DNA from 3 places in the Pantoea sp. KPR_PJ genome. Region 2 is predicted to be linked to each of the others. Evidence: predicted binding sites of a transcription regulator. Region 2 holds the regulator's gene; each other region holds the start of a gene.
The links. The regulator CRP, encoded in region 2, controls carbon source genes, mostly activating them, when cyclic AMP is high. The targets are predictions, from matches to a motif close to ATGTGANNNNNNTCACAT.

Region 1: a site for CRP is predicted at 2,397-2,414, ahead of pth (aminoacyl-tRNA hydrolase). Genes of this name have one in related genera too.
Region 3: a site for CRP is predicted at 4,563-4,580, ahead of udp (uridine phosphorylase). Genes of this name have one in related genera too.

What each region holds. Positions count from the first base shown of each region.
Region 1 covers NZ_JABMIK010000001.1:844,569-854,647, forward strand. The annotation lists gene HP564_RS04015 (hypothetical protein) at 1-194, opposite strand, end outside; gene ychF (redox-regulated ATPase YchF) at 454-1,545, opposite strand; gene pth (aminoacyl-tRNA hydrolase) at 1,649-2,236, opposite strand; gene ychH (stress-induced protein YchH) at 2,501-2,770, shown strand; gene HP564_RS04035 (GGDEF domain-containing protein) at 2,764-3,918, opposite strand; gene prs (ribose-phosphate diphosphokinase) at 4,139-5,086, opposite strand; gene ispE (4-(cytidine 5'-diphospho)-2-C-methyl-D-erythritol kinase) at 5,224-6,081, opposite strand; gene lolB (lipoprotein insertase outer membrane protein LolB) at 6,078-6,701, opposite strand; gene hemA (glutamyl-tRNA reductase) at 6,918-8,174, shown strand; gene prfA (peptide chain release factor 1) at 8,218-9,300, shown strand; gene prmC (peptide chain release factor N(5)-glutamine methyltransferase) at 9,300-10,079, shown strand, end outside.
Region 2 covers NZ_JABMIK010000007.1:203,045-213,123, reverse strand. The annotation lists gene HP564_RS15720 (phosphoribulokinase) at 1-487, shown strand, start outside; gene HP564_RS15715 (OsmC family protein) at 614-1,018, opposite strand; gene crp (cAMP-activated global transcriptional regulator CRP) at 1,321-1,953, shown strand; gene HP564_RS15705 (YccS/YhfK family putative transporter) at 2,012-4,087, shown strand; gene HP564_RS15700 (aspartate aminotransferase family protein) at 4,088-5,308, opposite strand; gene HP564_RS15695 (aminodeoxychorismate synthase component II) at 5,397-5,972, opposite strand; gene HP564_RS15690 (putative adenosine monophosphate-protein transferase Fic) at 6,014-6,610, opposite strand; gene HP564_RS15685 (YhfG family protein) at 6,597-6,770, opposite strand; gene ppiA (peptidylprolyl isomerase A) at 6,882-7,454, opposite strand; gene tsgA (MFS transporter TsgA) at 7,723-8,901, shown strand; gene nirB (nitrite reductase large subunit NirB) at 9,144-10,079, shown strand, end outside.
Region 3 covers NZ_JABMIK010000008.1:200,679-210,757, forward strand. The annotation lists gene HP564_RS16750 (DUF1456 family protein) at 1-116, opposite strand, end outside; gene metR (HTH-type transcriptional regulator MetR) at 173-1,099, opposite strand; gene HP564_RS16760 (hypothetical protein) at 1,098-1,247, shown strand; gene metE (5-methyltetrahydropteroyltriglutamate--homocysteine S-methyltransferase) at 1,244-3,517, shown strand; gene HP564_RS16770 (dienelactone hydrolase family protein) at 3,562-4,389, opposite strand; gene udp (uridine phosphorylase) at 4,692-5,447, shown strand; gene HP564_RS16780 (tetratricopeptide repeat protein) at 5,508-6,761, shown strand; gene rmuC (DNA recombination protein RmuC) at 6,846-8,345, shown strand; gene ubiE (bifunctional demethylmenaquinone methyltransferase/2-methoxy-6-polyprenyl-1,4-benzoquinol methylase UbiE) at 8,421-9,179, shown strand; gene HP564_RS16795 (SCP2 domain-containing protein) at 9,192-9,797, shown strand; gene ubiB (ubiquinone biosynthesis regulatory protein kinase UbiB) at 9,794-10,079, shown strand, end outside.

The sequences.
Region 1 (10,079 bases), on a different contig from region 2:
AGAGATACTCTGTCATCCGGTTGTGGCAGTATGCCCGTGCCGAACTCGTGCTCGGCCATCAGACGCATCTCAAGGGCTATCCATGCGGGCGTAAACGCCGCCATGCGGGTTTCAAAGGCCCCGGGATGATCGCCTCTGCCGAGGACAGCGCAGCTTCCTTCTGAGTGCTGGATTTGTCCATGAAGAAAAGACACTGAAAATCATAACGCTACTCATGTTTTCTTATGGTGTGCTCTACGGCACTTGGTATCAGTGAACATCACAATTTAGCCTGTTTGTACTGGACTGCGACTTCCCCTCGAGGTAAAGATGAAAGGGCGCTGTGCTCAACCACCTGTTAAAATCAATCTTATAATTTAAAAAGTTATCGAAAGCGGCATAAAAAAATCCACGCATTTGCGTGGATTTCAGGGGCATAAGATTCAGTCAAACCTTATGAGGTGAACAAAACTATTAGACGTTGAACAAAAAGTTCATCACGTCGCCATCTTTCACGACGTACTCTTTGCCTTCTGAACGCATCTTGCCCGCTTCCTTCGCGCCTTGCTCACCCTTATAGGCAACAAAGTCTTCAAACGCGATAGTTTGTGCGCGAATAAAGCCTTTCTCGAAGTCGGTATGGATTTTACCGGCCGCTTGTGGGGCTGTCGCACCCACCGGAATGGTCCAGGCGCGCACTTCTTTCACGCCAGCAGTGAAATAGGTTTGCAGGTTCAGCAGTGCGTAACCGGCGCGGATCACGCGGTTCAGGCCCGGCTCTTCCAGGCCCAGTTCAGCCATAAACTCTTCACGCTCTTCATCATCCAGCTCGGCGATATCCGATTCTACCGCCGCGCAGACCGGCACAACGACCGATCCTTCCGCCTCTGCAATTGCCCGTACCTGATCAAGATAAGGGTTGTTTTCGAAACCATCTTCATTAACGTTAGCAATGTACATGGTCGGTTTCAGCGTCAGGAAGCTCAGGTAGCGAATAGCGGCTTTTTCATCCGCATCCAGCTTCAGCGCGCGCAGCATACCGGCGTTTTCCAGATGCGGCAGGCATTTCTCCAGGGCTGCCAGCTCAGCTTTAGCGTCTTTATCGCCACCTTTGGCTTTCTTCTGCACGCGCTGGATAGCGCGCTCACAGGTTTCCAGGTCGGAAAGCGCCAGCTCGGTGTTGATGACGTCGATATCTTCCGCCGGGTTCACTTTGCCCGCAACGTGAATGATGTTTTCATTCTCGAAACAGCGCACCACGTGGCCGATCGCTTCGGTTTCACGAATATTGGTCAGGAACTGGTTGCCCAGACCTTCACCTTTTGATGCGCCTTTTACCAGACCCGCGATATCAACGAACTCCATGGTGGTCGGCACCAGACGCTGCGGCTTGACGATCTCCGCCAGCTGATCAAGGCGCGGATCCGGCATCGGCACCACGCCGGTATTGGGCTCAATGGTGCAGAAGGGGAAGTTAGCCGCTTCGATGCCCGCTTTCGTCAGCGCGTTGAACAGGGTGGATTTACCGACGTTCGGCAGGCCCACGATACCGCATTTGAATCCCATGGTTGGTTACCCTTCTAACTTGAGGTGCAATGCCTGTTACAGACATTGCTGGAAACGAAAAAAAGTTGGCGCATTATACACACAAATGGCGCAGGCAGGGCGTTTAGCTTGCCTTGAACGCATGTAGTCGGTTCATCGCCTTCAGGCGATCTTCCTTTAACCATACTTCGGTACAGCGCGCCGCTTCATCAATCGCGTCATCGATCAGCTTCTGCTCGCTGGCTGGCGGCTTACCGAGCACGAATCCGGTTACCTTGTTGCGATCGCCGGGATGCCCGATGCCAATGCGCAGACGGTGAAAGTTATTGTTGTTGCCCAGCTTGCTGATAATGTCTTTCAGGCCATTATGTCCGCCATGCCCGCCGCCCTGTTTGAACTTTGCAACGCCGGGCGGCAGATCCATCTCATCGTGCGCCACCAGAATCTCTTCAGGCGTGATGCGGAAAAAGGTCGCCATCGCTGCCACGGCCTTACCGCTCAGGTTCATAAAGGTGGTTGGCACCAGCAAACGCACATCCTCGCCCGCCAGGCTGATACGCGCGGTGTAGCCAAAAAACTTTGCCTCTTCCTTGAGCGACTGATTATGACGCTCCGCCAGCAAATCGAGATACCAGGCACCCGCGTTGTGGCGCGTAGCGGCATACTCCGCGCCGGGATTTGCCAGGCCCACAATCAGTTTAATGCTGCTCACGATGATTATCCTGCTCAGGTTTTGAAAAGGCGTTAGTGTACTTCGCAGCAGGAAAGAGAACAAACCCTGGCGTTAACATAAAGTCACCCAGCGTGATTAATGATTTTGTTATTTAAATCAGATTGCTGCGAGTAAAGTTACGTCAGCCTTTATGGTGGTTATGTGATCCTGAACGCAAATTAAAACCGGGTCATTGCCTAAACTTATGGCCAGTTAACATTATGTGCGGTTTGATTGACTTGCTCATAGGGATAGAGGTGATTTATGAAACATCAACACTGTCGTAAAGCAGGTAATGCACTGATGATCGTAGGTATGATCGTCATGATAACCGGCATTGGCTTCTCGGTTATCAATCAGCTTCCCAGTATTACGCTGCCATCGCTGATGGCGCAGGGCGCCATTCTGGGTATTTTTATTGGCGCCTTACTCTGGCTCGCCGGCGCACGCATCAGCGGGCGGGAAAAAATCGAGGATCGTTACTACTGGCATCGCCATTACGATGAGCGCTGCCGCAAAACGCCTCATCACTGAGCTGACGCAACTAACGTCAGAGACTGCTCAGTTCGGTTACGACCGCTGGCTTTGGCGCGATATAACGCCTCATCAGCCAGCGCCAGCAGTCCTTCCATACTCTGCGTCGCCGCGCTGGAGGTTGCAAAACCAATGCTGACCGAATAGGCGATATTGTTCGGCAGCGAGGCCAGCGTCGCGACGCGAATTTTTTCACAAATCTCATGCGCATCGCGCGCATCACCAGGCAGAATTGCCGCAAATTCTTCGCCACCCAGCCGGGCAAATAAGCCATGCTGTGGCAGCCTTGGCGTTACTACCGCACAAAAATCCTGTAATACCCGGTCGCCCTGCAGATGGCCAAAGCGGTCATTGATGCTTTTAAAGTGATCCAGATCGAACAGTACTGCCGTATAGGGCTGCTGCTGACGCAGGCAGCGGGCGATCAGCTTGTCGGCCTGGCTAAACAGGGCACGGCGATTCCAGGCGCTGGTCAGGGGATCGTGCAGCGAAGCCTGCTGGTGCCAAATCTGCGTTCGTTCGTTAACCATCGCCATGATGGTAAAGGTGAGGCCGATAACAAACAAAATCGACTCCAGGATGACCCAGACTGAGAAGTCAGAGCCGCCAATTGCGCCGCGCAGCGGTGTGGCGACGGCATTATCAAGAAAGATGCGCGCTATATGAAACAGCAGGTGGATCCAGAGCAGCAGCTGGGCGGGCCAGAAGGTCACTGCAAGCGAAGCACGTGCCCGCCACAGCAGCCGGATCAGCGCTGCGGTGTAAAGGATGCAGAGGATGCAGATGACCAGTACGCGCTTCGGCATTGACTGGTAGAAGGCTGGAAAACAGCAGAGCAACGCCCAGACGAGGGCTCCGGGCAGCCAGGCGAAGCCTGTCGGACGCAGGCTGAAAGTACGAAAGGCATTGAGTAGCGCGCCATAGGCCAGCAGCATCACGCAGTTACCGACCGCCACGGGTAAAAAGACCAGGCCGCTGCTGCGCAAGCTGCTGAGGAAAACTGCCGCCAGCGTGGCAATCAGCGCCAGCGTGGTGTAGCCCAGCACCGGGTCATACTGCGCACCTTTCCAGGCAAACAGCATAATAATGCTCAGGAAAACCAGCACATAAAGCTCGCAAACAAACAGGGTATAGATGTCGAGGTTCATTGTGATGTGCGTTCCCGCCTGTAAGAGGGCAGCAAAATAGCACTAAATGCTTACCAAAAGAAGCGTTGCGGTCAGGCTTTGTGTAAAAAGAGAATGCGGTTAAAAATAGAGCGCTTGCAGAAAACGCATTGAGGAAATATCGGGGGAAAAAGGGGGATTATTGCTTAACTGGCGCGACAGGAAAAAGAGGCCGGGCACCGGGCCCAGCCTCCAGAGAAAATTAATGCTCGAACATGGCCGAGATAGACTCTTCGTTGCTGATACGGCGGATAGCTTCAGCCAGCATGCCGGACAGCGTCAGGGTACGCACGTTCGGCAGTGACTTCATCTCTTCCGAGAGCGGAATGGTATCGCACACGATAACCTGATCGATGACCGATTTACGCAGGTTCTCAACCGCGTTGCCGGAGAAAATCGGATGGGTTGCATAGGCGAAGACGCGTTTTGCACCGCGCTCTTTCAACGCTTCAGCCGCTTTGCACAGCGTACCGCCGGTGTCGATCATATCGTCGACCAGCACGCAGTCGCGGCCTGCCACGTCACCAATAATATGCATCACCTGAGAAACGTTCGCGCGCGGACGACGTTTATCAATGATAGCCATATCGGTATCGTTCAGCAGTTTGGCGATGGCGCGCGCGCGCACAACGCCACCGATATCAGGAGAAACCACAATCGGATTTTCCAGACCAATTTGCAGCATATCTTCCAGCAGGATAGGGCTGCCGAAAACGTTATCAACCGGGACGTCAAAGAAGCCCTGGATTTGCTCGGCGTGGAGATCAACCGTCAGAACGCGGTCAACACCTACGCTGGAAAGGAAATCCGCGACCACTTTAGCGGTGATCGGCACGCGCGCGGAACGCACGCGGCGGTCCTGGCGGGCATACCCGAAGTAGGGGATAACCGCAGTAATACGACCAGCAGAAGCTCGACGCAACGCGTCGACCATCACAACCAGTTCCATCAAATTATCATTGGTGGGAGCACAGGTGGACTGGATGATGAAAATATCGCCACCGCGTACATTTTCGTTGATTTGTACACTCACTTCGCCATCGCTGAAACGGCCCACTGCGGCGTCTCCGAGGCTGGTGTAAAGGCGGTTGGCAATACGTTGTGCTAGTTCCGGGGTGGCGTTACCAGCAAATAGCTTCATATCAGGCACGAGAAGAACCTCAGGCTTGGCGTCCAGAGAATGAACGGCGTTACGGTAACCGGCGCATACCGCAGCGCATGTTCATACGGGTGTGTTAATGCCCAGGGTGCAGTATCTGGAACAGGGTGACACTGTCACACATGGGCTTACAGCCCGGAAAGGGTGCGATGCAGAGGCGAGACGTTAACGCCTCGCGCGACAAATCCGCATACCCATTTCGGGGCGAGTTCCAGCACCTGACGAGCAGCTGACTCGGTGTCAAATTCGGCAAACACGCAAGCGCCAGTGCCAGTCAGGCGCGACGGCGCGTATTCTAGCAGCCAGGAAACAAGCTCATCAACCTCGCGAAAACGTTTTCTTACCACTGCCTCACAATCATTGTGGAAGGGCGCCGCTAAAAGTGCCGCCAGCGAGCGCACGGGCGTGTCGCGCGTAAGCTGCGGATCGGTAAAGACCAGTGGCGTAGGAATGCTGACGCCAGGGTGCGCCACCAGATACCATTTTTCAGTGGGACTGGCGGGCTGAAGCTGTTCACCCACACCCTGGGCAAAGGCAGCAAAACCTCTGACAAAGACCGGTACGTCTGCACCCAGCTGAATCCCAATCTCTGCCAGTGCATCCGCTGAAAGGCCTGTACGCCACAGGTGATTGAGTGCCACCAGCACCGTGGCCGCGTTCGAGGAGCCGCCACCCAGCCCACCCCCCATCGGCAATTTTTTCTCAATGGCAATCTGCGCACCCGCATTGGCGGGCAGCGTCTGGTGCGCCTGCGCCGCCTGACGCAGCAGCCGCGCGGCGCGCACGATCAGGTTGTCGTCATGGGCCACGCCCTCGACCGGCGTGGTGAGTCTGATGTCACCGCTGCTGTCCGGTGTGATATGCAGCGTGTCGCCATAGTCGAGAAACTGAAACAGGGTTTGCAGGTTGTGGTAGCCGTCTGCACGACGGCCGGTAACGTAAAGAAACAGGTTAAGTTTTGCCGGAGCGGGCCAGGAGGTGATCATTGCAGCGTCCAGCTATCCATACGCAGCTTGATGCGCTGATCGCCTTCGCGCAGCTCCAGGCTGGCAGGCAGCGCGGGCGTTACTTTGCTGTCGTAATCCTGAATCGTGACCTGCCACTGCTGGCCGCTGCGGCTGTAGTTCAGGCTTTTCAGCTGATAATTATTATTCAGCTGATAGTCGCTGGCGTCGCCGGGCAGACCCATCATCCACTGGCGCAGGTTAGCAAGCGGAATATCCATGCCGGTCAGCTGTGCAATCATCTTCTCGGCGTCATTGCTGACGTAGCGCTTGCCTTTGTTATCCACCAGCTGCACGGTCTGGCCTTGTGCGTCGAGCTGAAGTTCGGTGCTGCCCAGCGGGTTAGTGAGCAGCAGGCGATAGCGATCGGGTGCACTTTGCTGCCAGTTAAAGCGCGCATAAACTTTTTGTTTGTCGGAAAGATAGGCAAACGCGCCGCGTGTCTGATAGTGCGTGACTTTCGCCACCGCCTGCTGGTGCTGCTGCCACTGTGGCGCGGTGGTGGCGGGGCCTGGTCCCTGCGGTTGATGAACAGCACAGGCGGTCAACAGGGCGCTTGCCAGCGGCAAAAGGCGCAACAGGGTGCGTGGTGAAAAGGTCATAACGTGGTCATCTCCTCGGACACGTTTTTAATTCGTAACAGATAACGCTAGCGATACGGTCATAAACCGTCAATGGCGATGAAAAGAAAAATGCGCACGATCAGTTTAATCTTATTACAGTCATAGCCTTTGTATGGCTTTTCATGATCTGCCGCATCTTGTAGAATGCGCATCACAAAACCCTGACATTATTGGGACATCCCAACCTTTATCGCCATGACGCTGCTCGCTCTCGGAATCAATCATAAAACTGCACCTGTCGCCCTGCGTGAACGCGTGGCGTTCGGGCCGGACGTGCTGGAACAGGCGCTCGACAGCCTGCTTTCCCAGCCGATGGTGCAGAGCGGCGTCGTTCTCTCTACCTGCAACCGTACTGAACTCTACCTGAGCGTAGAGCAGCAGGCGGATTTGCAGGAGCGTCTGGTGCGCTGGCTGTGTGATTATCACCACCTCAATGAAGAGGAGGTGCGTCAAAGTCTCTACTGGCATCAGGATAATGCAGCGGTCAGCCACCTGATGCGCGTGGCAAGCGGGCTGGATTCGCTGGTATTGGGCGAACCGCAAATTCTCGGCCAGGTGAAAAAAGCCTTCGCCGACTCGCAGCGCGGCCATGCGCTGAGCAGCGAGCTGGAACGCATGTTCCAGAAAACCTTTTCCGTCGCCAAACGCGTGCGTACCGAAACCGAAATTGGTGCCAGCGCGGTGTCGGTGGCTTTCGCCGCCTGTACGCTGGCGCGTCAGATTTTTGAGTCCCTCTCTACGGTCAATGTACTGCTGGTCGGCGCGGGTGAGACCATCGAGCTGGTAGCACGCCACCTGCGCGAGCATAACGTCCAGAAGCTGATGATCGCTAACCGCACGCGCGAGCGAGCCGAGCGGCTGGCAAATGAGGTGGGAGCGGAGGTGATCGGCCTGGCCGATATCGATGCGCGCCTTGCGGATGCAGACATTGTTATCTCCTCGACGGCCAGCCCCCTGCCGATTATCGGTAAAGGGATGATGGAGCGAGCGCTGAAAGCGCGCCGCAACAAGCCGATGCTGCTGGTGGATATTGCCGTACCGCGCGATGTTGAGCCAGAGGTTGGTAAGTTGCCTAATGCCTATCTCTACAGCGTTGACGACCTGCAGGCGATCATTGAGCAGAACATGGCGCAGCGCAAAGCCGCAGCCGTGCAGGCTGAAAGTATCGTGGTGCAGGAGAGCAGCGAATTTATGTCCTGGCTGCGCGCGCAGAGCGCAGTCGAGACCATCCGCGAATACCGTACCCAGGCTGACAGTGTCCGTGCCGATCTTGAGTCGCGCGCGCTGGCCGCGCTACAGCAGGGTGCCGATCCGCAAAAAGTGTTACAGGAACTGGCGCATAAGCTGACCAACCGTTTGATTCACGCCCCAACTAAATCTTTGCAGCAGGCCGCCCGCGACGGCGACACCGAACGCCTGCAATTGCTTCGCGACAGCCTCGGTCTCGAGTAGACTCCTGGGCTGTTGCCCTCAGTGACGAGAACCCCATCACAACATGAAAACCTCTATTGTTGCCAAACTGGAAGCGCTACAGGAGCGCCACGAAGAAGTGGAAGCAATGCTGGGCGATGCCAGCGTTATCGCCGATCAGGATCGCTTCCGCGCGCTTTCTCGCGAATATGCCCAGTTAACCGACGTGACCCAATGTTTCCGCGCGTGGCAGCAAACGCAGGAAGATATCGAAACCGCCCAGATGATGCTGGACGATGTCGAAATGCGCGAGATGGCGCAGGAAGAGCTACAGCAGGCGCGCGACCAGAGCGAGCGTCTGGAGCAGCAGCTTCAGGTTCTGCTGCTGCCTAAAGACCCCGATGATGAACGCGCCTGCTTCATTGAAGTACGCGCCGGAACCGGCGGCGATGAGGCGGCAATTTTTGCTGGCGACCTGTTTCGCATGTACAGCCGCTATGCCGAGGCGCGCCGCTGGCGCGTTGAGATTGTCAGCGCAAATGAGGGCGAGCACGGCGGCTATAAAGAAGTTATCGCGCGCGTGACCGGCGAGGGTGCCTATGGCCGACTGAAATTTGAATCGGGCGGGCATCGCGTACAGCGCGTGCCGGAAACCGAATCACAGGGGCGTATCCATACCTCCGCCTGTACCGTCGCGGTGATGCCAGAGCTGCCGGAAGCGGAGCTACCGGACATTAACCCGGCAGATCTGAAAATAGACACCTTCCGCTCCTCGGGTGCAGGCGGCCAGCACGTCAACACCACCGACTCCGCCATCCGTATTACCCACCTGCCAACCGGCATTGTAGTGGAGTGCCAGGATGAGCGTTCGCAGCACAAAAACAAAGCCAAAGCGCTGGCGGTGCTGGGCGCGCGCATTCACGCCGCAGAGATGGCAAAACGCCATGAGGCGGAAGCGAGCACGCGCCGCAACCTGCTGGGCAGCGGCGACCGATCTGATCGTATCCGTACTTATAACTTTCCTCAGGGCCGCGTCACCGATCACCGTATCAATCTGACGATCTATCGTCTTGATGAAACCATGGAAGGCAAACTCGACAACCTGATTGAGCCGATTGTGCAGGAGTATCAGGCCGATCAGCTGGCTGCGCTGGCTGGTCAGGAGTAATGGACGTTCGAGGCTGGCTAAAACAGGCTGTCGCAGCCCTGCAGGGGGGCGACAGCCCGAAGCGGGACGCAGAGATCCTGCTGGGCTTTATCACGGGCCGATCGCGCAGCTGGCTGGTGGCATTCGATGAAACGGAACTGCTGCCTGAGCAGCTGGCGCAGCTCGATGCGTTACTGATGCGTCGCGTGCGCGGCGAACCGATTGCCCATTTGACGGGTGAACGTGAGTTCTGGTCGCTGCCGCTGCGCGTCTCCGATGCCACGCTCATTCCGCGCCCTGATACCGAAGTTCTGGTCGAGCAGGCGCTGTTGCACCTGTCTGCTGCGCCGTCACGCATCCTCGATCTCGGTACGGGCACCGGCGCAATTGCGCTGGCGCTGGCGAGCGAACGAGCCGACTGTGAGGTTGTGGGGGTCGATCGCATTGAGGCCGCCGTGACGCTGGCGCAAAGCAACGCGGCGATCCTGGGTATCCGGAACACGACCTTCGTACTCAGCCACTGGTTCGAGGCGTTACCCGCCACGCCTTTTGAGATGATCGTCAGTAATCCTCCCTATATTGATGCGCGGGATCAGCACCTGTCACAGGGTGATGTACGCTTTGAACCCCTTAGCGCGCTGGTGGCCGAAGAGGCCGGGCTGGCAGATTTGCGTCTGCTGATCGCGCAGGCACCCGACTGGCTGACGCCGGGCGGCTGGCTGCTGCTGGAACATGGCTGGCAGCAGGACGCGCAGGTACGCGCGCTGATGCAACAGCAAGGTTTTCTTCAGGTTGCGACC
Region 2 (10,079 bases):
TTACGAAGGACTGCACGGCGGTGTGGTGACGCAGCAGCATAACGTGGCGGAAAAGGTGGATCTGCTGGTTGGCGTGGTGCCGATCGTTAACCTGGAGTGGATCCAGAAGCTGGTGCGCGACACCAGCGAGCGCGGCCACTCACGCGAAGCGGTTATGGACTCAGTGGTGCGTTCAATGGAAGATTACATCAACTTCATTACGCCGCAGTTTTCGCGTACTCACATCAACTTCCAGCGCGTGCCAACCGTCGATACGTCTAACCCCTTCGCCGCGCGCGAGATCCCGTCGCTGGATGAGAGCTTCGTGGTTATTCACTTTCGCGGACTGGAGAATATCGACTTTCCCTACCTGCTGGCGATGCTCCAGGGATCGTTTATTTCGCATATGAATACGCTGGTGGTGCCGGGTGGCAAGATGGGGCTGGCGATGGAGTTAATTATGGCACCGCTGGTGCAGCGGCTGATAGAAGGAAAGCAGATCGCCTGACGACGGAAGCAGCAGACGGCCTGGCCACGCAAAAGCGACAGACGCACCCAGCGATAAGGTGCGTCATTACGCAGGGCAGCGCTGAGTAAGACGTGCTGTCCTTGTCACCGGCACCAGCGGTTTGGCTTACTGCGCCACAACCTCATAGCTGTGGGTAATGTCGACCCCTTTGCCCAGCATCAACGCCACCGAACAGTACTTCTCCGCTGACAGATCTACCGCGCGCGCCACGGCTTTGTCGCTCAGCGCCTTGCCGGTAACCACGAAATGAAGATTAATATGGGTAAACAGGCGCGGTGCCTCTTCACGGCGTTCCGAGGTCAGCTTTACCTCGCACTCCACCACATCGTTGCGGCCCTTTTGCAAAATAGAAACCACATCGATGGCACTACAGCCGCCAGTCGCCATCAGCACCATTTCCATCGGGCTGGGCGCTTTATCGCCCGAGTTACCGTCCATCAGGATCTGATGCCCTGAAGAGGACTCACCCAAAAAGGTTAATCCTTCGATCCACTTCACTCTTGCCTGCATTGTTTTTCCCTCGAGAATAGCCTGTTTGCCGCCAGAGTACGCGTTCACCTGACAAACAGCAATCCAGAGTAATCCCCCCTCTGCTGAAGCGAGACAACAGAAGACAGCTGACAAAAGCTGTGCTACAAACAGTGCTGAAAATAGTTTCGTCTTATTAAGGACGAAGGCGGGACACCTCAAGCGCCTGGCGCAAAATGGAACCCCGAATAATCTCCCTCTCGGGAAACGCTTGAAGCTTTCATCGCCTGGCAGAGAATATGACTCTGCATTTTGGGCACGATTACAACAGAGGATAATAGCGAATGGTTCTCGGCAAACCGCAAACAGACCCTACACTCGAATGGTTCCTGTCCCATTGCCATATTCACAAATATCCATCCAAAAGTACGCTGATTCATCAAGGTGAGAAGGCTGAAACGCTTTACTACATCGTGAAAGGTTCCGTTGCGGTACTGATCAAAGATGAAGAAGGTAAAGAGATGATCCTCTCTTACCTGAATCAGGGTGATTTTATTGGCGAGCTTGGCCTGTTTGAAGAAGGTCAGGAGCGCAGCGCCTGGGTACGTGCAAAAACCGCGTGCGAAGTGGCCGAAATTTCTTACAAGAAATTCCGTCAGCTTATTCAGGTGAATCCGGATATTTTAATGCGTCTCTCTTCGCAGATGGCGCGCCGTCTGCAGGTTACCTCGGAAAAAGTGGGCAATTTAGCTTTCCTCGACGTGACCGGACGTATTGCACAAACCCTGCTCAACCTGGCAAAACAGCCAGACGCCATGACGCATCCCGACGGCATGCAAATCAAAATTACTCGTCAGGAAATTGGCCAAATCGTTGGTTGCTCACGCGAAACCGTGGGCCGCATTTTGAAAATGTTGGAAGACCAGAATCTGATTTCCGCCCACGGCAAGACCATTGTCGTGTACGGCACCCGCTGATTTCCTCTCTCTCCCGGCGTGATGTTTCTGTCACGCCGCTACTGTTTTCAGTGAAGTGATGTGGCGTCGAATCATCTATCACCCCGAAGTTAACTATGCGCTGCGGCAGACGCTGGTGTTGTGCATTCCTGTGGCGCTTGGCTGGCTGTTTGGCGATTTGCAAAAAGGCCTGCTCTTCTCTCTCGTTCCCGCCTGCTGCAACGTGGCTGGCCTGGACACGCCGCATAAACGCTTTTTCAAACGCCTGGTGGTCGGCGGCTCGCTGTTTGCGCTCGGCAGCTTTCTGATCCAGCTGCTGACGCTAAAAGGCGTCCCGCTGCCTGCCGTGCTTTTTGCCTTGCCGCTGCTGCTGGGCGTGACTGGCGAAATCAGCCCGCTGCACGGTCGTCTGCTCCCTGGCACGCTGGTCGCGGCTATCTTTACCCTTAGCCTGATTGGGCGTATGCCAGTCTATGTGCCACCGCTGCTCTACATTGGTGGCACGCTCTGGTACGGGCTGTTCAACTGGTTCTGGTTTTGGCTGTGGAAAGAGCAGCCGATGCGTGAAACCCTGAGCCTGATCTATCGCGAGCTGGCGGATTACTGCGACGCGAAATATACGCTGCTGACCCAGCTCACCGATCCCGAAAAAGCGCTGCCGCCGCTGCTCGCGCGCCAGCAGAAAGCGGTTGATCTGATTAATACCTGCTACCAGCAGATGCACATGCTCTCTGCCAGCCGCGACAACAGCCATAAACGGCTCATGCGCGCTTTTCAGGTAGCACTCGATTTGCAGGAACATATCTCTGTCAGCCTGCATCAGCCAGAAGAGGTTCAGAAGCTGGTCGAGCGCAGCCATGCGGAAGCGGTGATCCGCTGGAATGCCAAAATTATTTCAGCACGGCTACGTGCGCTGGCCGATGCCATCCTCTATCACCAGCTACCGAGTCGCTTTGAGATGGAAAAGCCGCTCGGCGCGCTGGAGAAGATCACCCGTCAGCACCCCGATAATCCCGTCGGGCATTTCTGCTTCTATCATTTCAGCCGTATCGCCCGGGTGCTGCGCACGCAAAAACCGCTCTACCAGCGTGACCTGATGAGCGATCGCCAGCGCCGCCTGCCCCTGCTGCCCGCCCTGCGCAGCTACCTCTCCTTTAAATCTTCAGCGCTGCGCACGGCGGCACGCTTTGCGGTGATGTTGATGTTTGGCAGCGCGCTGGCGATGCTGTTCGATATTCCCAAGCCTTACTGGATCCTGATGACCATTATGTTTGTCAGTCAGAATGGCTACAGCGCCACCCGCGTGCGTATTCAGCACCGGGCGTTGGGCACCTTTGCCGGGCTGGTCATTGCCGCCGCCTCGCTACGCTTTGCCGTGCCGGAATCCCTGGTGCTGCTGTTTATGCTGGTGGTTACGCTACTCAGCTATCTGGTCACGCGCAAATATTACGGCTGGTCGATGATTGGCTTTACCGTTACGGCGGTCTATTCGCTGCAGCTGCTGTCGCTGAACGGCGCGCAGTTTTTACTTCCACGCCTGATGGACACGCTGATGGGCTGTTTGATCGCCTTCGGCGGAATGCTCTGGCTATGGCCACAATGGCAGAGCGGGCTGCTTCGCCAGAATGCGCACGACGCGCTGGAAACCTGTCAGGATGCGCTGCAGCTGCTGCTGGGACCCGAGCAGGAGGCGAAAAAGCTGGCCTATCAGCGTATGCAGGTTAACCAGGCGCATAATGCGCTGTTTAACTCGCTCAACCAGGCGATGCAGGAGCCGGGCTTTAACGCCCAGTACCTGAAAGACATGCGCCTGTGGGTCACGCACAGCCAGTTTATCGTCGAGCATATCAATGCCATGACCATTCTCGCGCGCGAGCACACGATGCTGACACCCGATCTGGCGCAGCGCTACCTGCAGTCATGCGAAATCGCCATCCAGCGCTGCCAGCAGCGGCTGGAATATGACGGGCCTGGCTCACAGACCAACATCATGGAAGAGGTCAATAATTTGGGTGAAGGGGCGGTCACGATTCTGGAGCAGCATGTGCGCCGTATCCTGGAGCACCTGAACGTGATGCATACCATTTCGTCACTGGCGTGGAGCCAGCGGCCACAGCATGGCCGCTGGCTCATCAGGCATTTACGTAAAGGTTAATCAGGCTGCCAGGACGCCTTCCACCGCGCGGGCGAAACGCGCCATACCCTCTTCAATGTCGGCTGGCTCAATAACCAGCGAAGGCGCAAAGCGGATCACGTCAGTGCCCGCTACCAGCACCATCAGGCCTTCGGCCGCTGCCGCATTGAGAATGGCGCGCGCTTTTCCCGCATGCTGCGGTTTTAGTGCAGCGCCGATCAGTAGTCCTTTGCCACGAATCTCTGTAAAGAGATCGTGCTTCGCGTCGAGCGCCTTCAGGGCCGTCACAAACTGCTCGCGACGCGCCTGCACCCCTTCCAGCACTTCTGGCGTATTGATCACGTCCAGCGCCGCTTCGGCCACTGCGCAGGCAAGCGGGTTGCCGCCATAGGTGGTGCCATGCACGCCTGGCGACATGGTCGAGGCGATCGCATCGGTGGTCAGCATGGCGCTCACCGGGAAACCACCGCCCAGCGCTTTCGCGGTGGTGAGGATGTCGGGCGTGACGCCATAGTGCTCGTAGGCAAACAGCTTGCCGCTGCGTCCCATGCCGCTCTGCACCTCATCCAGCACCAGCAGCGCCTGATACTGGTCACACAGCTCGCGCAATCCCTGCATAAACTCAGGGGTAGCCGGCGTTACGCCACCCTCCCCCTGAATGGGTTCGACCACGATGGCGCAGGTATGGTCGTCGATAACCGCTTTTACCGCCTCCAGATCGTTAAAGGGAACGTGCACGATATCCGCAGGCTTCGGACCAAAGCCGTCGGAATACTTTGGCTGGCCGCCAACGGAAACGGTAAAGAGCGTGCGGCCGTGGAACGCATTATGGAAAGCGATGATTTTACTTTTGAACGGGCTGTGGCGCTGGCAGGCGTAGTAGCGCGCCAGCTTGAAGGCGGCTTCATTGGCTTCCGCGCCAGAGTTAGCGAAGAAAACGCGCTCGGCAAAGGTTGCATCGATCAGCTTGCTGGCCAGGCGCAGCGCAGGCTCATTGGTGAAGACGTTACTCAGGTGCCACAGCGTTTCGCCCTGGTTTTTCAGCGCCGCCACCAGCGCCGGATGGCAGTGGCCGAGCGCCGTTACGGCGATACCGCCGGAAAAATCGATATACTCTTTTCCCTGCTGATCCCAGACACGGCTGCCCTTGCCCTTCACCGGCACAAAGTGCGCAGGTGCATAAACAGGCAATATCACCTTATCAAACGTTTCCCGCGTTACCGCTAATTTCTCCGATGCCATCGACGACCACCTTTGATTATTTATTAAACCACGATGAAATATTAGTCATAAAATATGCATAACAAATCAATCAAAGGCAAACATATCTTCAGGTTTCCAGAAAATTATGCAGCAGCTGGTGCCCCTGTTCACTCAGGATACTCTCTGGATGAAACTGCACGCCCTCCAGCGCCAGCGTCCTGTGACGAAATCCCATGATCTCATCCGGCTCCCCCTCTTTCAGGCTCCAGGCCGTAATTTCGAATTCATCAGGCAGCGAATCGCGCGCCACGATCAAAGAGTGATAGCGCGTCACGGTCAGGGGATTATTGAGGTTGCGGAATACGCCTTGATGGTTATGAACGATAGCAGAGGTTTTTCCATGCATGGCCTGCCGAGCCCGGACCACTCTGGCCCCATAGGCCTGTGCAATGGCCTGATGCCCCAGGCAAACGCCCAGCACCGGAATGCGTCCGGCGAAATGGCGAATGGCGTCCATAGAGACGCCAGATTCATCCGGCGTACAGGGACCCGGTGAAATCACCAGATGTGACAGCGGTAGCGCCGCCATCTCATCCAGCGTGATGGCATCGTTGCGTACCACGCGCACCTGCGCGCCAAGCTCGCAAAAATACTGGTAAAGATTCCAGGTAAAGGAATCATAGTTGTCGATTAGCAGCAGCATGGTCTGTCCTGACAGAGAAAACCGCCGCTATTCTACGCGTTTTACAGGCTGGCGCGACTCACAACACGAGCAAAGACGGCTTCCAGCGGGGCCAGATCGCCATTTGCGCCGGCCTGGTTTGCCTCACGCCACTGCTGCGCCTCTACGTGCTGCCACTCGAGGAAGTACCCGGCATGCAGCGCCAGCTGCTCAAAGAAAATGCGCTGAGCGCGGCCATTTCCCTCGCGGAAGGGATGCAACATATTGATTTCGCAATAGTAGTGTGCAATGCGCGCTACAAACGACTGCTGTTCCAGGTTGCGCAGCCCCTCTTCCTCTTCCAGCGCGTCCATCAGCGTGTTGCCCTCTTTTTCGATATATTCGAAATGGCAAAACGGCGTGTCGTCGCGCCAGATATCAATGGTGCGCAGCTCGCCTGCCCAGCTGTAGAGGTCCTGAAACAGCGTGCGGTGAATATGACACAGAAAAGGCAGGCCAATGGTAGCGGGTCCCAGCTCCAGCGTGGCGAGGCGCGCACTGCTGAACGCCAGCTCAGCCTTACGCAACTGTGCGGCATCGTGAATATTCAGACGATTTTTCAGCACGTCATCGTTTTGCCACAGGTAGGGATCGCGCGCGACAGCACTATTCGGCACCATACTGTCTCCTCAGCGAGTCGAGTCTCGCTTCAGCCTGGTCGTAGGTGCTGACGGGCTCCGCCAGGGTAAAACCCTCCAGCCGACAGCTGGCCTGATAACTGGCAATGCGTCGCTGCTGCCAGAGCGTATTTTTCTGTTTCTCGGTGAGTTTATTTGCCATGCCGCCTCCTGCTCGGGGTTGTCCAGACTCTTGAAGCTGAGTATAGGAGCTAATTTCCCCTTTGCCGGAGAGGGGCAAGGCAACGCCGCCACTGGATGGCGGCGCAATACGTCAGGGCAGGACTTTCGCAGACAGGATAACTACTGGTTTTACCGGAACATTTTGATAAGGACCGACATCTTTGGTCGGGACCTGAGAAATTTTTTCAGCCACGTCCATCCCTTTCACAATTTTACCAAATACCGCGTAGCCAAAGTCGCGCTGGCCGTGATCGAGGAAAGCGTTATCGGCGACGTTGAGAAAGAACTGGCTGGTTGCGCTGTCTTTCTCTGCGGTACGTGCCATTGAGATGGTGCCGCGCAGGTTGCGCAAGCCGTTATCCGCCTCATTTTTGATGGGTGCACGGGTCTGCTTCTGCTGCATATCCGTTGTAAACCCGCCGCCCTGCACCATAAAGCCAGGGATCACGCGGTGAAAAATCGTATTGTTATAGAAGCCGTTGTTAACGTATTCGACGAAGTTGTTCACCGAAACCGGTGCTTTTTGGTTGTTCAGTTCGAGTTCGATGTTACCGGCGGAGGTGGTGAGCAGGACGTGCGTATCGCCTTTAGCAGCCAGCGCGGAGACAGAAACGGTGGAGAGCGCAAGCAGGGCGACGGCCGCAGTAAAAGTACGTTTAAGCATGAATAATTCCTTCCTTACCTTGGAGAGCAGCTTTTAACGAGATTGATTGTAAAGAGCATAAAATACAAGAGCCAGCGTGTTTTACCGTTATTTACGCACGGTGGCCTGTGCGCCTGCCCCCTGCACACGCAAACGTTTTCGTGATATAAATCACATTATCAATGAAATCTGAAAACTGATTTTCAGTCTTTATTTATTAAGATCACAGTTCCGTTTACACTTTCTGACAGTTTTATGCCGCCCTCTCTGTTTTCCACAGGTTCACAACATGACAAATCGTAATCGTATCGGGCTTACCTGGATAAGCTTTTTCTCATACGCGCTAACCGGCGCGCTGGTGATCGTTACCGGCATGGTTATGGGCGACATCGCGAAGGACTTTCAGCTGCCGATTGAAAGCATGGGCAACACCTTTACGTTCCTTAACGCCGGCATTCTTGTTTCGGTTTTCCTGAACGCCTGGCTGATGGTGATTGTGCCGCTGAAGCGCCAGCTGATATTTGGCTTTATCCTGATGGTGCTGGCGGTGCTGGGATTAATGACCAGCCGCGATCTCTCTGTTTTCTCGCTCTGCATGTTCGTGCTGGGCGTGGTCAGCGGTATCACCATGTCAATTGGTACTTTCCTGATTACCCACCTGTATGAAGGGCGTCAGCGAGGTTCGCGCCTGCTGTTTACCGACTCCTTCTTTAGCATGGCCGGTACGCTGTTTCCCGTGCTGGCTGGTATTTTGCTGGCGCGCGCACTGCCCTGGTACTGGGTCTACGTCTGTATCGGGATTATCTATGTAGCGATCTTTATCCTGACGCTGTGCGTCGAGTTCCCTGTGCTGCGTAAGCCAGAGAACAGCCCAACGGCGGAGAAAGAGAAATGGGGCATCGGCGTGCTGTTTCTTTCCATCGCGGCGCTCTGTTATATCCTTGGTCAGCTCGGCTTCATCTCCTGGGTGCCGGAGTACGCGACCAAAACCATGGGCATGGACATTGCCAGCGCAGGCCAGCTGGTTGGCAATTTCTGGACGGCCTACATGGTAGGCATGTGGGTGTTCAGTTTCCTGCTGCGCTTCTTTGACCTGCAACGCATCCTGATGGTGCTGGCAGGCGTCGCAACCGTCCTGATGTACTGGTTCGTCACCGCGTCAGACGCCAGCATGCTGCACTGGATCATTATGATTCTGGGCTTCAGCTCCAGCGCTATCTACACCACCATCATCACGCTCGGCTCCCTGCAGACGAAAGTCTCTTCGCCGAAGCTGGTCAATTTTATTCTGACCTGTGGCACCGTGGGCACCATGCTGACATTTGTCGTCACCAGCCCCATCGTGAAGCAAAGTGGCGTTCATGCCGCACTGCTGACCGCAAACGGCCTTTATGCCGTGGTATTTGTGATGTGCGTTCTGCTGGGCTTTGTCACCCGCCATCGCCAGCATGGCCATGTGATGCATTGACAGCAAACCGGGCGGCGCAGGCCGCCCTTTTTTGGCACCTTTACGCCCGCCTTTACCCTCTCGCCTGAACATCGCCCCGCTAAAAAGTCGCCTCCGCTTTCCAGAGAAGCAAATAATCAAAAAACACCAGTAAACAGCAATCTACCTCAAAGTAGGTATACGAAAAGGCGCTTGATGTATATCAATATGCGCGAAAAATGGCGCGCTATTGTAGCGCCAGTTTCCGCAATTTTGAGGCAAGCATGAGCAAACACAATGTCGTGGTGATTGGTAACGGCATGGTTGGGCATCGCTTTATTGAAGAGCTGATCGACAAGGCCGAACCCGGCCAGTTCGCACTAACCGTCTTCTGTGAAGAACCCCGCGCCGCCTACGACCGCGTTCACCTTTCCGCCTGGTTCTCTCACCATACCACTGAAGAACTCTCTCTGGTCCGCGAGGGCTATTACGAAAAACATCAGGTTGAGCTGCTGTTGGGCGAGCGTGCCATTACCATTAATCGTGATGAAAAGCTGATCCACTCTAATACCGGCCGTGCCGTTCACTACGATACCCTGATTTTTGCCACTGGCTCTTACCCCTGGATCCCCCCCATTCAGGGAGCGGAGGGGCCAGATTGCTTCGTTTACCGCACCATTGAAGATCTGAACGCTATCGAGGCGTGTGCGCGACGCAGCAAACGGGGCGCCGTCGTTGGCGGTGGCCTGCTTGGCCTGGAAGCGGCAGGCGCGCTGAAAAATTTAGGCATTGAAACGCACGTGATTGAGTTTGCCCCGGTGCTGATGGCGGAACAGCTCGATGTACAGGGTGGCGAGCAGCTGCGCCGGAAAATCGAAGAGATGGGTGTGCAGGTGCATACCAGCAAGCATACTCAGCAAATTGTGCACCACGCCAGCGGCGGCAAGACCCTGCAGTTTGCCGACGGCAGCACGCTGGATGTCGATTTTATCGTATTTTCTACAGGCATACGCGCGCAGGACAAGCTGGCGAAGCAGTGCGGCCTGGCACTCGGCCAGCGTGGCGGCATCGCCATAGACGACCGCTGTCAGACCAGCGATCCCGCGATCTACGCTATCGGCGAGTGTGCCGCCTGGCAGAACCGCACCTTTGGTCTGGTTGCGCCGGGATACAAGATGGCGCAGGTCGTCAGTGACGTGCTGCTCAACCGCGACAATGCT
Region 3 (10,079 bases), on a different contig from region 2:
GCCTGCACATCATCCAGCGGAATCTCACAGTCGGCCAGCGCGAAAATCTCCACCACTTTGGCATCGCTTAAATCCAGCATAAAGCGCACGCTGCGCAGAATATCATTATTGGTCATGGTGAGATTTTCTCATGGTCGATAAACAGGCTGCGCATTATAGGGGAAATTGCGCTTCAGCGTTGCAAAATCACGCCAGGATGCGCTGCGTCGCGCACAAAGGGCAGGTGCGCACAGGCGTGCTGGCGTGCAAAGCGGGTAAATGCCTCCAGCACCGGCTGACGCTGCTCGCCGTCGCGTACGGCGGCATACAGACGACTCCACAAGCCATCACCGAGCGTTTTAGTGACAATTAATCCCTGCTTTTCAAAACTTTCCACCACCCAGTGCGGCAGTGCGGCAATACCCATGCGCGCCGATACCATCTGGATCAGCAGCAGGGTGTTATCAACGCTTTTCAGCGCCGGACTGACGCCGGCGGGTTGCAGAAAGTGACGCCAGATATCCAGTCGCTGACGCTGCACCGGATAGATCATCAGCACTTCCTCTGCCAGATCCTCAGGCGCGATGTGCTCAACCTGCGCCAGCGGATGATCAGGCGCCATGACCAGCCTTACCTCAAAATCAAACATTGGCGTGTAGTGCAGGCCGCTGCGCGGCAGGATATCCGAGGTGAGCACCACATCCAGCTCACCCTGTTGCAGTGCAGGCTGCGGGTCGAAGGTGACGCCCGATTTGAAATCCATCACCACCTGCGGCCAGTTCTGGCGGAAATTATCCAGAGCAGGCGTCAGCCATTGAATGCAGCTGTGACATTCAATGGCAATGCGCAGCGTGGCCTGATGGGGTTCATGGCACGCCTGTAGCGCCTGCTGGATCTGCGGCAGCACCTGCTCTGCCAGCTGCAGCAGAATTTCACCCTGCGGCGTGAACCGCAGCGGCTGGCTTTTGCGAACAAACAGGCGGAATCCCAGCCGCTGCTCAAGATCGCTGAACTGGTGAGACAACGCCGATTGCGTCTGATGGAGCTGTGCGGCAGCGGCGGCCAGCGAGCCGGTATTACGCAGAGCCTGGAGCGTCCGCAGATGCTTGAGTTCGATCATGAGAGTCCTTCACATCGAGATTGAACAATTTGCGCTTGAGCAGCATACAGTACCCGCAGAATATAGCGGTGTAAACATCTGGACGGCTAAACATCCTGAGTTTCCGGGCGAAGCGCAGGAGAATAATTATCTGGAGAAGCGTAAATGACCATTTTGACTCATACCCTCGGTTTTCCCCGCATTGGCCTGCGGCGTGAGCTGAAAAAAGCGCAGGAAGGCTACTGGGCTGGCACTCTTTCTCAGCAGGCGTTGCTGGCCGTAGGGCGTGAACTACGCGCCCGGCACTGGCAACAGCAGAAAGACGCGGGTGTCGATCTGCTGCCGGTGGGGGATTTCGCCTGGTACGATCATGTCCTGACCACCAGCCTGCTGTTGGGCAACGTACCGGCGCGGCACCGAAGTAAAGGGGGGGACATAGACCTGGATACGCTTTTCCGGATTGGTCGTGGTCGCGCACCGACAGGCGAACCGACCGCCGCCGCCGAGATGACCAAATGGTTTAATACCAACTATCACTACATCGTGCCGGAATTTACGCAGGGCCAGCAGTTCAGGCTAAGCTGGACGCAGCTGCTGGATGAAGTCGACGAAGCCCTGGCGCTGGGTCACCGGGTAAAACCGGTCCTGCTCGGCCCCGTCACCTACCTGTGGCTGGGCAAAGTGAAGGGTGAAGAGATGGATCGTCTGTCGCTGCTGAACGAGATCTTACCGGTTTATCAGCAGGTGCTGGGCGAGCTCAAAAAACGCGACGTGGAGTGGGTACAAATTGATGAGCCCGCGCTGGCGCTGGCGTTGCCGCAGGCGTGGCGCGAGGCCTTTCAACCGGCTTACGCTGCGCTACAGGGGGAGGTGAAGCTGCTGCTGACCACCTATTTTGACAGCATCAGTCAGAACCTTGATGCCATCTGTAAACTGCCAGTGCAGGGACTGCATGTCGATCTGGTGCATGGGCATGATGATATTGCCTGGCTCAATGCACAGCTACCGGCGGAATGGCTGCTGTCGCTCGGCGTAATCAACGGACGTAACGTCTGGCGTGCTGATTTGAGCCACTGGTTTGCGCGTCTGCAACCGCTGATAAGCCAGCGTGATCAGCTGTGGATTGGCTCCTCCTGTTCGCTGCTGCACAGCCCCATCGATCTCAGTGTTGAAACCCGTCTTGATGATGAGGTTAAAAGCTGGTTCGCTTTTGCGCTGCAAAAGTGTGGCGAGCTGAAGCAACTCAGCGATGCGCTCAATAACAACGATCCCTCTTCGCTGGCGGCATGGAGTGCGCCGATCCGCAACCGCGCCCACTCTGATCGCGTCCACAATCCTGCGGTCGCTACGCGTGTCGCGGTCATCTCTGCGCAGGATACCCAACGTCAGCATCCCTATCCCGAACGCGCCCGCGCGCAGCGCCGCCGCTTTAATCTGCCCGCCTGGCCAACCACTACGATTGGTTCTTTTCCACAAACCACGGATATTCGCGCACTGCGTCTTGACTTCAAAAAAGGCAACATTGATAGCGGCCGCTACCGTACCGGCATTGCAGAACATATCAAACAGGCGATTGTTGAGCAGGAGCGTCTTGGCCTGGATGTGCTGGTGCACGGTGAAGCGGAGCGCAACGACATGGTGGAATATTTCGGTGAAAATCTCGACGGCTTCGTTTTTACCCAGAACGGCTGGGTACAGAGCTATGGCTCACGCTGCGTTAAGCCGCCGATCATTACGGGTGATATCAGCCGGCCAAAGCCCATTACCGTAGAGTGGGCAACCTATGCCCAGTCGCTGACCAGCAAACCGGTAAAAGGCATGCTGACCGGGCCGATAACCCTCCTCTGCTGGTCCTTTCCGCGCGAAGATCTGGCGCGCGAAACCATTGCAAAGCAAATTGCACTGGCACTGCGTGATGAAGTGGCGGATCTGGAAGCAGCCGGGATAGGTATTATCCAGATTGATGAACCTGCGCTGCGCGAAGGTTTGCCGCTGCATCAGTCCGACTGGGCAGCATACCTGAAGTGGGCGGTGGACGCTTTTCGCCTGAGTGCCGCGGTGGTAAAAGATGATACTCAAATCCATACCCACATGTGCTACTGCGAGTTTAATGACATTATGGAGGCTATCGCCGCGCTGGATGCGGATGTCATCACCATCGAGACGTCGCGTTCCGACAGTGATCTGCTTGCGTCGTTTAAGGCGTTTACCTACCCCAATGAGATTGGTCCCGGCGTGTATGACATTCATTCACCTAACGTGCCAGGCGTAGAGTCGATAGAGAATCTGCTGCGTAAAGCGGCGCAGAGCATTCCGCAAGCGCGTCTGTGGGTGAACCCGGACTGCGGGCTGAAGACGCGTGGCTGGACGGAAACCCGCCAGGCGCTGGCAAATATGGTAGAGGCGGCGAAGAGACTGCGGAGTGAGACAATCGGGTAGGCAGGCTGCTGGGGCGCGCGGACGCGCCCCGTTTTCATGGCGGTTTATTCCACGCCAAACTGCCTGAACCAAACCAGCATACGCGCCCAGCCATCCTGCGCCGACTCCGCGTGATAGCTCGGACGGTAGTCGGCATTAAAGGCGTGGCCAGCATCCGGATAAACCACAATTTCTGCTTTGGCGTTAGCGGCATGCAGTGCCTGACGCATCTGCTCAACGCTTTCCAGCGGAATGCTTTCATCCTGGCCACCGTAAAGGCCCAGCACCGGTGCGCCCAAATCAACCGCGATATCAATCGGATGCTTCTGCTGCTTCATGGTTTTTTCGCCGATCAGGCGGCCATACCAGGCCACTGCCGCACGTAGCTGGGGGTTATGCGCAGCGTAAAGCCAGCTAATGCGGCCTCCCCAGCAGAAGCCGGTAATCCCCATACGACGAATATCACCGCCGTTGCGTGCCGCCCAGTTAGCCGCGTGATCGAGATCGGAGAGCACCTGACTGTCTGGTACTTTGCTGACCAGCTCCTTAAACAGCGTCGGGATATCGTGATAATCACTGGGATCGCCTTCGCGGAAGTAAAGCTCAGGCGCGATGGCCAGATAGCCTTCCAGCGCCAGTCTGCGACAGATATCGCGAATATGCTCGTGTACGCCAAAGATTTCCTGAACCACCAGCACCACCGGCAGCGGACCGCTGGCCTCTTTCGGTTTTGCATACCAGGCAGGCATATTTTCGCCCTGACTGGGAACGGAGGTTTCACCCGTATGAATGGCCGGGCTGTCAGTATGGATAGTGGTCGAAGCGGTGGGCTGTACTGCGGGTGCAAAGCCGCCCGACGAGGATTTTTGTGCCATATTGTCTTCGGTTTTCATTCTTATCTCCGTGCTGGCAGTAGCGCAATCACGTAACTATAGCCTGGCCAGCTCGCGTCTGGGCCATGGACCGGGAAGAGAGTAGGGAGCAAGCAAACACACTCTTCTCTTTAACATTGCTGCAAACCCGGACCCACACAGCTTGTAGCAATGGGACGATGAATGGATTGGTTATGTGATTTAGATCTCATTGTGTTATTGACTAAATGTAACATTCATTTTTTTAGGTGATTGTTGTCACATAAATTTGCGCTACGCTCGCGTAGAGTGGCGCGCTTCACTTCCCTCTTCAGGAGTTTGCTATGTCTGACGTTTTCCACCTTGGCCTCACCAAAGCCGATTTGCAAGGCGCAACCCTGGCTATCGTTCCCGGCGATCCAGAGCGTGTAAAGAAAATTGCCGGACTGATGGAGGATGCCCAGCCGCTGGCGTCGCATCGTGAATTTACCTCCTGGCTGGCGAAGCTGGATGGCAAACCCGTAGTGGTCTGCTCGACCGGCATCGGTGGGCCTTCAACCTCCATCGCGGTAGAGGAGCTGGCGCAGCTTGGCGTACGCACCTTCCTGCGCGTCGGCACCACGGGCGCCATTCAGCCGCACATAAACGTTGGCGACGTGCTGGTCACGACCGGCGCAGTGCGTCTTGACGGAGCCAGCCAGCATTTTGCGCCGCTTGAATTCCCGGCAGTAGCAGACTTTGCCTGCACGACGGCGCTGGTCGCTGCGGCAGAAGCGAGCGGGTCGGTAACCCATATTGGCGTGACCGCCTCTTCAGACACCTTCTATCCCGGCCAGGAGCGTTATGACACTTTCTCCGGCCGCGTGGTGAGCCGCTTTCAGGGATCGATGAAAGAGTGGCAGCAGATGGGCGTGCTTAACTATGAGATGGAGTCTGCGACGCTGCTGACCATGTGTGCCAGTCAGGGGCTACGCGCAGGAATGGTGGCGGGCGTGATTGTTAACCGCACCCAGAAAGAGATCCCGGATGCACAGACCATGAAGCAGACCGAAAGCGATGCGGTGAAAATTGTGGTCGAAGCGGCGCGCCGTTTGCTATAACGCTTTTCAGGCAGCGTGCGCGCTGCCTCTGCTCTTTACAGCAAAAGCGAGGATCGCCAGATGCGTCAGAAACCGGCTTTATCCATCAATTCCGCCGCGATGCAGGCGCGTCTGAATGAGACCGCCGCGCGCTTCCGCCAGCATATGGCGCAGCAGGATTACGCTGCCGCCGCAAAGTGTTGTGAGGAGGTGTTGCGCGCGATGCCGAATCAAATGCAGGTGCTGAGCGACTACGCGCTCTGCCTGATGCGCCTGGGTCACTACAGTAAGTCTTACAGGGTTTATCAAAAGATCTATCAGGCACCGCCTGCGGTGCGCGCCACCGCATCGGAGACCTGGCTGGATGGTCTGGCGGAGCTGTGCGGCTGGATGGGTAAACAGGATGAGCTGGCGAAATATGGCCTGGAAGCGTTAAATCATTCGGATGCCCGCTTTCGCGCAGGGCCGCGCGACGCTTTTCCCTGCGAACAGCCCGCGCCGATCGATCTCAGCAGGCCAGAGCAGAACATCATTGCTTTTAGCCTGTATGGGGGCCATCCACGCTACTGCGAAACCCTGCTCAAGAACGTCGAAGTGGCACCAACGCTCTATCCTGGCTGGACCTGCCGCATCTATCTTGACGGGAGCGTGCCGCAGCATGTGTGGCAACGACTTAACCAGCCGCATGTTCAGCTGGTCGATATGTCACAGGAAAAAGTGATTCTCCCTACGCTGTGGCGCTTTCTGGTGATGGACGATCCTCGCGTCAAACGCTTCATTATTCGCGATGCCGATTCGCTCCTGTCAGAGCGTGAGGCCGCGGCGGTCGACGCGTGGCTTGATTCACCCTACTGGTTCCACCATATGCGCGATTACTTCTCCCATACCGAGCTGTTGCTGGCGGGAATGTGGGGCGGTTGCAACGGCGTCTTCAGCAATATGGCGCAGTCGATGCGCGACTTTATTGCCCGCTACAGCGGTAACCCGCGCTTTACCGATCAATATTTCCTGAAGGTTGCGCTCTGGCCGACGGTGCGTGAGAGCCTGCTGAGCCACGACGAGATTTTTCATTTTCATCAGGCGCAGCCATGGCCGCCACATGCGCCGGTGCGCTGGCAAACGGCGCGTTTCCATGTGGGCAGCAATGCCGGTTTTGCCAGCATGGCGGGTAAGGCAACGGTAAAAGAGGGCGAGGTGCAGCCCGTTGAGCTCACCTGGGGCGGCAACGCGTTTGTCTATTCCGCACTCGTAACGGGCGACGAGTGGACGATGTCGATGCCGTTTTTCCTGACTGACGCCTGGAAAGCGGGGGAGTTAACGGTGAAAGCGCTGTAACGCTGCGCGTGCGCCGAAAATAGTCTGGACATTCATACAGGCCGACTTTACCTTTTCCCGAGCAACGCGCGTCGCGAGGGAAATATGGATCAGCAGATTGTTATCAGCGCCTGTCTGGCGCTCGCCGGATTGGGTATTGGCTGGATTCTGGCGCAGCTGCGCGCCAGCTATCAGGCGGCCAGCTTTACCACCGAGCGTCGTTTGCAGCAGGAGGCGCAGCAGCGTCAGCAGCAGGAGCTGGAACAGCTTCAGCGACTGTTGCAGCAGCGCGAACAGGAGTTACGTCAGCTACATGGCTCGCTAAGCGGCGCGCAGGAGCGGCTGCAACAGCTGGATTACTGGCGCAGTGAGTGCGAACAGCTCAACCGTGAGTTACGCAATCAGCTGGACGTTAACAGCGCGCAGGAAGCGGAGCTGCGCGAAGTCACTATCCGCCTTGAAGAGACGCGCTTCGCCGCTGAAGAGAAGCAGCGTTTACTGACCAACAGCGAACAGCGCCTCAGCGCGCAGTTTGAAAATCTCGCTAACCGTATATTCGAAAACAGCGGCCGCCGCGTCGATGAACAGAATCGCCAGAGTCTGAACAGCCTGATTAGTCCGCTACGCGAGCAGCTGGACGGCTTTCGCCGACAGGTGCATGAGAGTTTCGGTCAGGAGGCGCGCGAGCGGCACACGCTGGCGCATGAGATACGTCAGCTGCAGCAGCTGAATGCACAGATGGCGCAGGAGGCGATTAACCTGACCAAAGCGCTCAAAGGCGATAACAAAATTCAGGGCAACTGGGGCGAAGTGGTGCTGAGCCGCGTGCTGGAGGCGTCTGGTCTGCGTGAAGGCCACGAATATCAGACGCAGGTCAGCCTGCAGTCGGAGCAGCAGGGCAGAATGCAGCCGGATGTCATTGTGCGTCTGCCGCAGGGCAAAGATGTCGTGGTCGATGCCAAGATGACGCTGGTGGCCTATGAGCGCTATTTTAACGCCGAAGATGACATCACGCGGGAGCAGGCGTTACAGGAGCACGTTGCCGCCGTTCGTAGCCATATTCGCCTGCTAGGGCGAAAAGACTATCAGCAGCTGGCCGGTCTGCGCTCGCTGGATTATGTGCTGATGTTTATCCCGGTAGAGCCGGCTTTTTTGCTGGCTATCGACCGTCAGCCCGAGCTGATCAGCGAGGCGCTACAGCAAAATATTATGCTGGTGAGCCCAACCACGCTGCTGGTGGCGCTGCGAACCATCAATAATCTCTGGCGCTATGAGCATCAGAGCCGCAATGCGCAGCAGATCGCTGAACGCGCGGCGCGTCTGTACGACAAAATGCGGCTCTTCGTCGATGACATGAGCGGAATCGGCCATAATCTGGATAAGGCGCATCACAGCTACCGTGAGGCGATGAAAAAACTGGCAGAAGGGCGTGGCAACCTGATTGCGCAGAGTGAAGCGTTTAAATCCCTGGGCGTTGAAGTTAAACGTTCGATTAATCCCCAGTTAGTTGAGCAGGCGATGCCGGAAAAGGCATGGGACGAAGAGCCGGAGCCAGATGAGGTATCGAATCCGGTGGATGCGCGTGTGAGGCGGCTCCATGAATAAGCGGGTCGTCGCGTGCCTGACTACCCTGACTCTGATACACTTCGGGAAGTATTGTTTGTGGAACAGGTAAAACCGATGGCAGATGAATCACAGCAGGAAACTACCCATTTTGGCTTTCAGACGGTCGCCAAAAGCGAAAAAGCTGACAAAGTTGCGGACGTGTTTCATTCCGTAGCGGCGAAATATGACCTGATGAACGATCTGATGTCCTTTGGCATCCATCGCATCTGGAAGCGTTTTACCATTGACAGCAGCGGCGTGCGTCGTGGACAGCGCGTGCTCGATTTGGCAGGCGGTACAGGCGATTTGACGGCGAAGTTCTCTCGTCTGGTTGGCGAGAACGGTCAGGTGGTGCTGGCGGATATCAACAGTTCCATGCTGAAGATGGGCCGCGACAAGCTGCGCAACCTCGGCGTGGTCGGCAACGTCAGCTACGTGCAGGCTAACGCGGAAGCGCTGCCCTTCCCGGATAACCATTTCGACTGCATCACCATCTCGTTTGGCCTGCGTAACGTGACCGACAAAGAGAAAGCGCTTGCCTCGATGTTCCGCGTGCTTAAGCCGGGCGGACGCCTGCTGGTGCTGGAGTTTTCTAAGCCGGTTCTTGACCCGCTCAGCAAGGCCTATGATGCCTACTCGTTCCATATTCTGCCTCGCGTTGGGCAGCTGGTCGCGCAGGATGCCGAAAGCTATCGCTATCTGGCCGAGTCGATTCGTATGCATCCCGATCAGGAGACCCTGAAGGCGATGATGAACGACGCGGGCTTTGAGAATACCAGCTACTACAACATGACCGGCGGCATTGTCGCGCTGCATCGTGGATTTAAGTTTTAACCGGATATGGTAATGCGCTTAACGCCCCTGATTACTGCCGGTCTTGAGACCGCGCTAAACCGTGTGCTCTATCGCGATCGCAGCCTGAAAGCCGCACGCCAGCGTCTGGCAGGGCAGGTTCTCACGCTGCGCCTCGATGAGCTTTCCCATCCGCTGGTGCTGGTGTTTAGCGAGCACCAGCTCGACGTCCTGAGCGACTGGCAGGACAGCAGTGACTGCACCGTGATCACACAGCTGAAAACCCTGCCAAAGCTGCGCGATCGCCAGCAGCTCACCAGCCTGATCCGCAGCGGTGAGCTACAGGTTGAAGGCGATCTGCAGGTGGTGCAGCGCTTTTCCGCACTGATCGATCTGGCGGAGCTGGATCCGGCTGAGTATCTCGCCCCCTGGATTGGCGACATCGCCGCGCAGGGTGTCAGCCAGGCGGCGCAGCGTGTGCTACAGCGTGTTCGCAGTGAAGTCGTACGTCGTCAGGATTATCTGGGGCAGGCATTAACCGAAGAGTGGCGCGTCGCGCCCGGCGCGCTGGAGCTGGCGTGGTTTTCTGAGGAGGTAGACGCGATGGAACGTTCGCTTGATGCGCTGAATGCGCGTTTAGCGCAGCTGGAGGCGAAATGACGTTTGGAGAAATTCGCCGTTTATATTTCATCATCAAGGTTTTTTTAACCTACGGTCTTGATGAACTGATTCCCCGCATGCGCCTTACCCTTCCGCTGCGCCTCTGGCGTCGCGGTATTTTCTGGATCCCTAATCGCCACAAAGACGAAGAGATCGGCGTTCGTATGCGTCTGGCAATGGAGCAGCTGGGGCCAGTGTGGATTAAGTTTGGTCAGATGCTTTCAACGCGTCGCGATCTCTTTCCCCCTCTTATCGCCGATCAGCTGGCTATCCTGCAGGATC